2 linked regions of the Enhydrobacter sp. genome follow. The protein of the gene in region 1 binds, or shares a complex with, the protein of each later gene. Links are inferred from orthologs where the notes say so. Each region holds a gene or a part of one and is shown on either strand. Other genes may lie near its edges.

The links.
Region 2: the proteins of rpsG (region 1) and tig are in contact, whole or in part, in a crystal structure (PDB 3GTY), measured with the Thermotoga maritima proteins. The link is inferred for Enhydrobacter sp. from one-to-one orthologs. Residues at the interface, in WP_004081843.1 of Thermotoga maritima: Lys34, Lys52, Lys55, Glu59, Arg62, Gln63, Glu66, Asn67, Lys69, Val71, Arg95, Ala109, Lys110, Lys111, Gly112, Arg113, Pro114, Glu117, Glu121, Ile124, Ala125, Tyr127, Asn128, Asn129, Thr130, Gly131, Lys135, Asp139, Arg142, Met143; in WP_004081061.1 of Thermotoga maritima: Glu122, Val124, Val129, Leu130, Tyr133, Glu188, Gly259, Ile262, Tyr263, Glu266, Ser270, Glu273, Gln274, Glu277, Arg308, Gln311, Ile312, Ser315, Tyr316, Glu325, Arg329, Arg336, Leu363, Phe366, Trp367, Arg373, Leu377, Arg381, Leu384, Glu387.

The regions. Positions count from the first base shown.
Region 1 is NZ_CP126889.1:594,746-599,996, forward strand. The notes cover bases 1,043-3,984. They hold rpsG (30S ribosomal protein S7), read right to left. Parts: upstream 2,778-3,984; coding sequence 2,307-2,777; downstream 1,043-2,306. Other genes in these bases: fusA (elongation factor G), read right to left, coding at 1,043-2,270; rpsL (30S ribosomal protein S12), read right to left, coding at 2,792-3,163; OJF58_RS03190 (GNAT family N-acetyltransferase), read left to right, coding at 3,747-3,984. Also shown: tuf (elongation factor Tu), read right to left, coding at 1-129; more of fusA, read right to left, coding at 165-1,042; more of OJF58_RS03190, read left to right, coding at 3,985-4,322; ltrA (group II intron reverse transcriptase/maturase), read right to left, coding at 4,427-5,251.
Region 2 is NZ_CP126889.1:4,947,251-4,951,235, reverse strand. What follows is about bases 1-2,830. They hold tig (trigger factor), read left to right. Parts: upstream 1-658; coding sequence 659-2,002; downstream 2,003-2,830. Other genes in these bases: OJF58_RS24620 (ATP-dependent Clp protease proteolytic subunit), read left to right, coding at 2,077-2,724; OJF58_RS24635 (NAD(P)H-hydrate dehydratase), read left to right, coding at 1-461. In the rest of the region: ATP-dependent Clp protease ATP-binding subunit ClpX, read left to right, coding at 2,864-3,985. UniProt on the Bacillus subtilis protein: Involved in protein export. Acts as a chaperone by maintaining the newly synthesized protein in an open conformation. Functions as a peptidyl-prolyl cis-trans isomerase.

The DNA of each region.
Region 1 (5,251 bases):
CGTCGCTCCCCCAGTCTTCGCCAGGATCTTCGTGATCGCCGCCGTCAGCGACGTCTTCCCATGATCCACATGACCGATCGTCCCAATGTTGCAGTGCGGCTTCGTCCGCTCAAACTTCGCCTTCGTCATGGTGGTGTTCCTTGCCTGTCGATCTAAACGGTTACTCAGCCAGCGAGCTTGGCCACGACTTCATCCGCCACTGCCTGCGGCACCGGCGCGTAATGGTCGAAAGTCATGGTGTAGGCGGCGCGTCCCTGGGTCATCGAACGCAGGGTGTTCACGTAGCCGAACATGTTGGCGAGCGGCACCATGGCGTTGATGACCTGCGCATTGCCGCGGGCTTCCATGCCCTGGATCTGGCCGCGGCGGCTGTTCAGGTCGCCGATGCAGTCGCCCATGTAGTCTTCCGGCGTCACCACCTCGACCTTCATGATCGGCTCGAGGAGCTTGCACTGCGCCTTCTGCAGCCCTTCCTTGAAGGCCGCACGGGCGGCGATCTCGAAGGCGAGCACGCTCGAATCGACATCGTGATAGGCGCCATCGATCAGGGTGGCCTTGAAGTCGATCACCGGGAAGCCCGCCAGCACGCCCGACTCGCGCGACGCCTCGAGCCCCTTCTCGACGCCCGGGATGAACTCCTTCGGCACCGCGCCGCCCACGATCTTGCTCTCGAAGCTGTAGCCCGAGCCCGGCTCGCCCGGCTCGAACACGAGCTTGACGCGCGCGAACTGGCCCGAGCCGCCCGACTGCTTCTTGTGGGTGTAGTCGATCTCGGAGCGACGCCCCAGCGTCTCGCGATAGGCGACCTGCGGCGCGCCGACATTGGCATCGACCTTGTAGGTCCGCTTCAGGATGTCGACCTTGATCTCGAGATGGAGCTCGCCCATGCCCTTGATGACGGTCTGTCCCGTCTCGGGGTCGGTCGAGACGCGGAAGGTCGGATCCTCCTGCACGAGCCGGCCCAGCGCCTGGCCCATCTTCTCCTGGTCTGCCTTCGACTTCGGTTCGATGGCCAGTTCGATGACCGGATCGGGGAAATCCATCCTCTCGAGCACCACCGGATTCTCGGGTGTGCAAAGCGTGTCGCCGGTGGTGACGGTCTTGAGACCGGCCAGCGCGATGATGTCGCCCGCCCGCGCCTCCTTCACGTCCTCGCGATTGTTGGCGTGCATCAGCAGCATGCGGCCGATGCGTTCCTTCCTGTCCTTCGTGCTGTTCAGCACCCCGGTGCCCGACTCGAGCACGCCCGAATAGACGCGGGCGAAGGTGAGCGAGCCCACGAAGGGGTCGGTCATGATCTTGAACGCGAGCGCGGACAGCGGCGCCTCGTCGCTCGACGGCAGCGAGATCGCCTCATCGGTGCCCATCTTCACGCCCTTGACGTCGGGCACGTCGGTCGGCGCCGGCAGGTAGTTGACCACCGCGTCGAGCATGGGCTGAACGCCCTTGTTCTTGAACGACGAACCGCACAGCACCGGCACGAAGGCATAGGAGATCGTGCCCTTGCGGATGCACTTGATCAGCGTGTCGTAGTCGGGCTCCTCGCCGCCCAGGTACTTCTCGAGCGCCGCGTCGTCCTGCTCGACGGCCATCTCGATCAGCCTGGTGCGGTAGTCGGCTGCCTGCTCCTTGAGGTCGGCCGGCACGTCGACGATTTCGAACTTCGCGCCCAGCGTCTCTTCCAGCCAGATGATCGCCTTGTTGGACGCCAGGTCGACGATGCCCTTGAAATCGGATTCGACGCCGATCGGAAGCTGGGTCACGAGCGGCTTGCTGCCGAGGCGATCCTTGATCATGTCGACGGTGCGCCAGTAGTTGGCGCCGGTGCGGTCCATCTTGTTGACGAAGCAGATGCGCGGCACGCCGTACTTGTCGGCCTGCCGCCACACCGTCTCCGACTGCGGCTCGACGCCGGCGACCGAATCGAACACGCACACCGCGCCGTCGAGCACGCGCAGGCTGCGCTCGACCTCGATGGTGAAGTCGACGTGGCCCGGCGTATCGATGATGTTGATGCGATAGCTCGGACCGGCGAACGGGCCACCCTCGTTCTTCCAGAAGCAGGTGGTTGCCGCCGAGGTGATGGTGATGCCGCGTTCCTGCTCCTGCTCCATCCAGTCCATCGTCGCGGCGCCGTCGTGGACCTCGCCGATCTTATGCGACTTGCCGGTGTAGTAGAGGATGCGCTCGGTCGTCGTCGTCTTGCCGGCATCGATGTGGGCCATGATGCCGATGTTGCGGTACTGCGCGATGGGGGTTGTGCGAGCCATGGTGAGGGCTTTCTGCGTGGAGGGGGGCCGGAACGCCTACCAGCGGTAGTGCGCGAATGCCTTGTTGGCATCGGCCATCTTGTGGGTGTCCTCGCGCTTCTTCACCGCGTTGCCGCGGCGATTGAAGGCGTCGAGCAATTCGGCCGAGAGCTTCTCGGTCATGCTATGGCCCGACCGGTCGCGAGCGGCCTGGATGATCCAGCGGATGGCGAGCGCCTGGCGACGCTCCGGCCGCACCTCGACCGGCACCTGGTAGGTGGCGCCGCCGACGCGGCGCGAGCGGACCTCGACCGCGGGCTTCACGTTCTCCAGCGCCTCGTGAAAGGCCGGGATCGGGTCCTGCTTGAGCTTGGTCTCGATCTGGTCGAGGGCGCCGTAGACGACACGCTCGGCGACCGACTTCTTGCCACGCTCCATCAGCGTGTTCATGAACTTGCTGAGCACGACATCGCCGAACTTGGCGTCCGGCAGAACCTCGCGTTTCTCGGCTGCGCGACGACGGGACATGTCTGCCTCCCCGCCTACTTCGGACGCTTGGCGCCGTACTTCGACCGGCGCTGCTTGCGGTCCTTGACGCCCTGGGTGTCGAGGGTGCCGCGGATGATGTGGTAGCGCACGCCCGGGAGGTCCTTCACGCGGCCGCCGCGGATCATGACCACCGAGTGCTCCTGCAGGTTATGCCCTTCGCCCGGGATGTAGCTCACCACCTCGTAGGCATTGGTGAGGCGCACCTTCGCCACCTTGCGCAGCGCCGAGTTCGGCTTCTTGGGCGTGGTGGTGTAGACGCGCGTGCACACGCCGCGCTTCTGCGGGCAGGCCTGCAGCGCCGGCACCTTGTTACGCGAGGTGAGCGGGCGGCGGCCCTTGGCAATCAGCTGGTTGATGGTCGGCATCGACTTCCGGTTTCCTTAACGCCGTCTCGGGTCCGCCCAATTGGGCCATCGGCGCAAAGCGAATGCGCGGGCATAGCGGCAAGAGCGCAGCCCCGCGCGAAAGGCAACCTTGCGGCCAGATGGCCTTACTTGTAGCGGTCCTCGACGTCAGGCTGCGTCTAGGCTTTGCGGCCTACTACCAGCCCCCCGGCGAGGTGGCGCGCTTATATGGCCATGCCTGCGCAGCGTCAAGCGCTGCGCCGCGCTTTTCTCTTTGATTTTGCTGGCTATTCCCCGGCCGTGACGGCGGCGGCGGTTCCTGACACGCTGTCCGGACACGGCGCAAGATTCTATCAATCTACTTGTGGTGGGCGCGCGCGTCATGGGGCCCCAAGTTTACTTCGGGCGGCGCGTCGGCTATGTCGGCATCCATGCTGCGCCGCGCTCCGCGTACGAACGTCACCGCCAAAGCTCCTTTGGGGGCGGGGGGAGTCGTGCGCGGTCGTCCGATCGAGAGCTGACCTGAAAAACCCGACCCCGCCGCGAGGCCGGGGTCGCAAGCGCAGCGGGTCCCGCCTCCGGCAGAGGGAAGCGAGACCGACCAATGCCGTCCCTGCCCATGCCTCCGACCCCGATCCTGCAGACGCCGCGGCTCGTCCTGCGCCCGGTGCGCAGCAAGGATGCTCCGGTGATCCAGCGCCTCTTTCCGCAATGGGACGTGGTGCGCTGGCTCGATGCCCGGATCCCCTGGCCCTATCCGCCCGACGGCGCCGCCGCATTCATCGCCGGCTGCCTCGACGAGATGGCGCGCGGCGAGAAGTCCCATTGGGCGATCGTCCCGAAGTCGGGCCCGGCGGACCTCATCGGCCTGATCGGGCTCTGGCCGGACGACGGCGTCAGCCGCAACCAGCGCGGCTTCTGGCTCGATCCGGCCTTCCATCGCCGCGGCCTGATGACCGAGGCGGCGGGCTGCATCACCGACTATGCCTTCGGCGCGCTGGGCTGGCCGCATCTCTGGCTCAGCAACGCGCTCGACAACCATGGCTCGCGCCGGATCAAGGAAAAGGAAGGCGCGCGGCTGGTCGATCTCATGATCGGCCGATATGTCGGCGGCGAATCATCGCAAATGGTGTGGCTGCTGACGCGCGACGAGTGGGCGGCGCGCCGGACAAAAAACTGAAGCCGTCGCGCGCCGATCCGGCGCCAGCCGAATCGGGTAGGGAGAGGCTTCACAGCCTCCCCCTCCCACACCACCGTACGTACGGTTCCGTATACGGCGGTTCGTCAAGCGCGGGTGAGGCGATGATGCAGTTGCTGGAGCGACGGCAGGCCGAGGGTGGCGAAGAAGGCGGCACGATAGGCGTTGTTCATGTGGCTGGCCCCGGCATTCCACCAGGGGCCGCGTCCGTTGGTGGCGGACTGCCACGCCCGAGCCTGATCGATGCCGCGCTGCATCAGTCGCTTGGCGCGTGTACGCGGACGCTTCCACTGCCGCCACAGCAGGCCGCGCAGCTTGCGCCGCAGCCAGCCATCGAGGTCCTCGAAGGCCCCCTTTGCCTGCGCCAGCCGGAAGTATTGCATCCAGCCACGCAGGATTGGAGCGAGGTCCTCGACGGTCCGGGCCAGGGTTCGTCCGCGTCCTTGGCGTAGCGTCATCCTGAGCTTGTTCCGCAGCCGGCCCACACTCTTGGCCGCCACCCGAAGGCGCGGCTGCTTGTGGGACGTCACGGTGTATCCCAGGAACGTTCGTACCCAAGGACGGTCAACCGCGCTCTTGGCGCTGTTGACCTTCAGCCGCAGTCGTTCGGCAAGGAACCGTGTGATCGACGCCATCACCCGCTCGCCGGCTGCCTTCGTCCGCACGTAGATGTTGCAGTCGTCGGCGTAGCGGCAGAAGGCATGGCCCCGTCGCTCGAGTTCCTTGTCGAGATCGTCGAGCAGGATGTTCGACAGCAACGGGGATAAAGGCCCACCTTGCGGCGTGCCTTCGGTCCGTACCGTCGTCAACCCGCCCGTCATCAACCCAGCCTGCAAGTAGCGGCGGATCAGCCGCAATACCCGCTTGTCCTCGACCCGGCGTGCCACCCGTGCCATCAGCACGTCGTGGTT
Region 2 (3,985 bases), 4.4 Mb from region 1 along the record:
TGGTGCTCGATGCCGATGCGTTGACGACGTTTGCCGACCGGCCCGACACCTTGTTCCGGGCCGTCGCGGGGCCGGTGCTGATGACGCCCCATGCCGGAGAATTTCGCCGTGTCTTCCCCGATCTCGCCGACATGCCGGACAAGGTCGAACGTACGCGTGCGGCCGCCCGGCGCAGCGGTGCCACCGTCCTGCTCAAGGGACCCGACACGGTGATTGCCAGCCCGGACGGGCGGGCGGTGATCAATGTCCATGCGCCGAGCACCCTCGCGACGGCCGGTTCGGGCGACGTGTTGTCGGGAATCGCAGCCGGCCTGATGGCACGGGGCCTGGCGCCGCTGGCGGCCGGTGCGGCGGCGGCGTGGATCCACGGCGAGAGCGCCTATCGCTTCGGCCGCGCCGGGCTGATCGCCGAGGATCTGATCGATTGCCTGCCGCTGGCCCTCGGCGCGGCGATCAATTGACCGCCCCGCAGGCGCGGGCTAAGAGGCCCGCGATTCGGCCCTTGCGGCATTGGCCCGCTCTCCCCTTGGCGGGGCACGGGGCCACGTCGGGCGGGCGTGGTGAAATTGGTAGACACGCGAGATTTAGGTTCTCGTGCCGCAAGGCGTGGGGGTTCAAGTCCCTCCGCCCGCACCAACGAAGTGATGGAAGTGGGATTATGCAAGTCACGGAACTCTCAGCCGAAGGGCTGAAGCGGCAATTCAAGATCGTCGTTCCGGCCGGCGACCTGTCGGCGAAGGTCGACGAGCGTCTGGTGGAGCTTTCCCGCACGGCGCAGATGCCGGGCTTTCGCCGCGGCAAGGTACCGGTCGGCTTGCTGAAGAAGCAGTACGGGCAGGCGCTCTACGGCGAGGCGCTCGAGCAGGCCGTCAACCAGGGCACGACCAAGGCCATCGAGGATCGCGGGCTGCGGCCCGCCCTGCAGCCCAAGGTCGATCTCAAGGAGCTGGCCGAGGGCAAGGACGTCGAGTTCGAGGTCGCCCTCGAGGTGCTGCCGGAGATCGGCAAGCTCGACTTCTCGGATATCGAGCTCGAGCGGCTGAAGGCCGAAGTGCCGGAAGCGGAAATCGACGAGACGGTGCAGCGCATCGCCAAGGCCAACCGCGAGCAGAAGCCGGTCGATCCGCCGCGTCCTGCGCAGAAGGGCGATGCGATCAAGATCGACTTCGTGGGTTTCGTCGACGGAACGGAGTTCCCGGGCGGCAAGGCCGAGGACTACGTGCTCGAGCTGGGGTCAGGCTCGTTCATCCCGGGCTTCGAGGATCAACTCGTTGGCGCGGAGGTCGGCAAGCCGGTCGACGTCAAGGTCACCTTCCCGTCCGACTATGGCAACAAGGACCTGGCCGGCAAGGACGCCGTCTTCAAGTGCACCGTCAAGGAGATCCGCGAGTTCGTCGAGGCTCCGATCGACGATGAGCTGGCGAAGAAAAACAACTTCGAGAGTCTCGAGGCCATGCGCAAGGCGGTCGGCGACCGCATCGGGCAGGACTACGCCCAGGTCTCGCGATCCATGATCAAGCGCCAGCTTCTCGACAAGCTCGCCGAGACCCACAAGTTCGCCGTGCCCGAGGGGCTGGTGGAGAGCGAATTCAACGCGATCTGGCAGCGTGTCGAGCAGGCCAAGAAGAATGGCGAAAAGCTCGAGGATGACGAGGAGAAGATGCGCAAGGAATATCGCGACATCGCCGAGCGTCGCGTGCGCCTCGGCCTGTTGCTGGCCGATGTCGGCCGTTCCAACAGCATCGATGTGACGCCGGAAGAGCTCAACCAGGCGATCATCCGCGAGGCGATGCGCTTCCCCGGCCAGGAGCGGCAGGTGCTGGACTTCTACACCAAGAACGCCGAACTGAAGGAACAGCTCCGCGCCCCGATCTTCGAGGAGAAGACCGTGGACTTCATCCTCGAGCTTGCGAAGGTGACGGAAAAGACGGTTACCCCCCAGGAACTGGCGAAGGCGGCCCGGGAGACCGAGGAGAAGCCCGCCCCGGCAGCCACCAATTGATCAGCGCCGCCGGTCTTGAACCCGAAGGTCCGCGCTGCCACTTTTCTGTCGTCAGTTCATAGGGGGTTTCGGCGATGAGCCGCGAACGCGATCCGCTCGAGGTCTACAACAACTACTACGTGCCGATGGTCGTCGAGCAGTCGGCGCGTGGCGAGCGGGGCTACGATATCTGGTCGAGGCTGCTCAAGGAGCGCATCATTTTCCTGAACGGCCCGATCGAGGACAATGTGGCCGGTCTGGTTTGTGCACAGCTTCTGTATCTCGAGTCCGAGAACCCGACCAAGGACATCTCTTTTTATATAAATTCGCCTGGCGGTGTGGTGACGTCGGGGCTCGCCGTGTACGACACGATGCAATATATCCGGCCGCAGATCTCGACCCTGGTGTTCGGCCAGGCGGCGTCGGCGGGTTCGCTGCTTCTCATGGCCGGTACGAAAGGCAAGCGCTTCTCGCTGCCCAATGCCCGGATCATGATCCATCAGCCGTCCGGCGGTGCCCAGGGCCAGGCGACCGACATCGAGATTCATGCCAAGGAAATCCTGCAGACCCGGGCACGGTTGAACCAGATGTACGTTCATCATACGGGCCGGACGATCGAGGAAATCGAGCGGGCGATGGAGCGCGACAAGTTCTTCTCGCCCGCAGAAGCCAAGGAATTCGGCCTGATCGACGACGTCCTGGAGAATCGGCCGATCCCGACCATCCAGGCGGCCGCTTCCTGAGGGGCCGCGACCAATTGCTTCCTATTCGCAGGCTAACACACCATATTTTGGGGTTGTGGCCATCTGGGAGGCGCGTTTAACATAGTCTTGTGTGCGGGCTCGCCGGCGGCGGGCCCCCCAAGCGGAGGTGCGTTACAAGATGCCAGCCGCCAAGTCCGGGGGCGATTCCCGCAATACCCTCTATTGCAGCTTCTGCGGCAAGAGCCAGCACGAGGTTCGCAAGCTCATTGCCGGGCCGACGGTATTCATCTGCGATGAATGCGTCGAGCTTTGCATGGACATCATCCGGGAGGAGAGCAAGACCACCTTGGTGAAGTCCAAGGATGGCGTGCCGTCGCCGAAGGAAATTCGCCAGATCCTCGACGACTACGTCATCGGCCAGGACCAGGCCAAGCGCATCCTGGCTGTTGCGGTGCACAATCACTACAAGCGGCTCGGCCACAGCGGCAAGGCCAACGAGGTGGAGATCGCCAAGTCGAACATCCTGCTGATCGGCCCGACCGGCTGCGGCAAGACCCTGCTGGCGCAGACGCTTGCCCGCATGCTGGATGTCCCCTTCACCATGGCCGACGCCACGACCCTCACCGAGGCGGGCTATGTGGGCGAGGATGTCGAGAACATCATCCTGAAGCTCCTGCAGGCGGCGGACTACAACGTCGAGCGGGCGCAGCGCGGCATCGTCTATATCGACGAGGTCGACAAGATCAGCCGCAAGTCGGACAACCCCTCGATCACCCGCGACGTATCGGGGGAGGGCGTGCAGCAGGCCCTGCTGAAGATCATGGAGGGGACTGTCGCCTCCGTGCCGCCGCAGGGCGGACGCAAGCATCCCCAGCAGGAATTCCTGCAGGTCGACACGACCAACATCCTGTTCATCTGTGGCGGTGCCTTCTCGGGCCTCGACAAGATCATCTCGCAGCGCCGGCAGGGCACGTCGATCGGCTTCGGCGCCGAGGTGCGCGGCCCGGACGACCGGCGTACGGGCGAGGTGTTGCGCGACCTCGAGCCCGAGGATCTGCTGAAGTACGGGCTGATTCCCGAGTTCGTCGGCCGTCTGCCGGTGGTCGCCACGCTCGAGGACCTGGACGAGGGCGCCCTGATCGAGATTCTGACGCGTCCGAAGAACGCGCTGCTCAAGCAGTACCAGCGTCTGTTCGATATGGAGAACGTGAAGCTCAAGTTCTCCGACGACGCGCTTCGTGCGGTCGCGCAGAAGGCGATCCTGCGCAAGACGGGAGCCCGCGGCCTGCGGTCGATCATG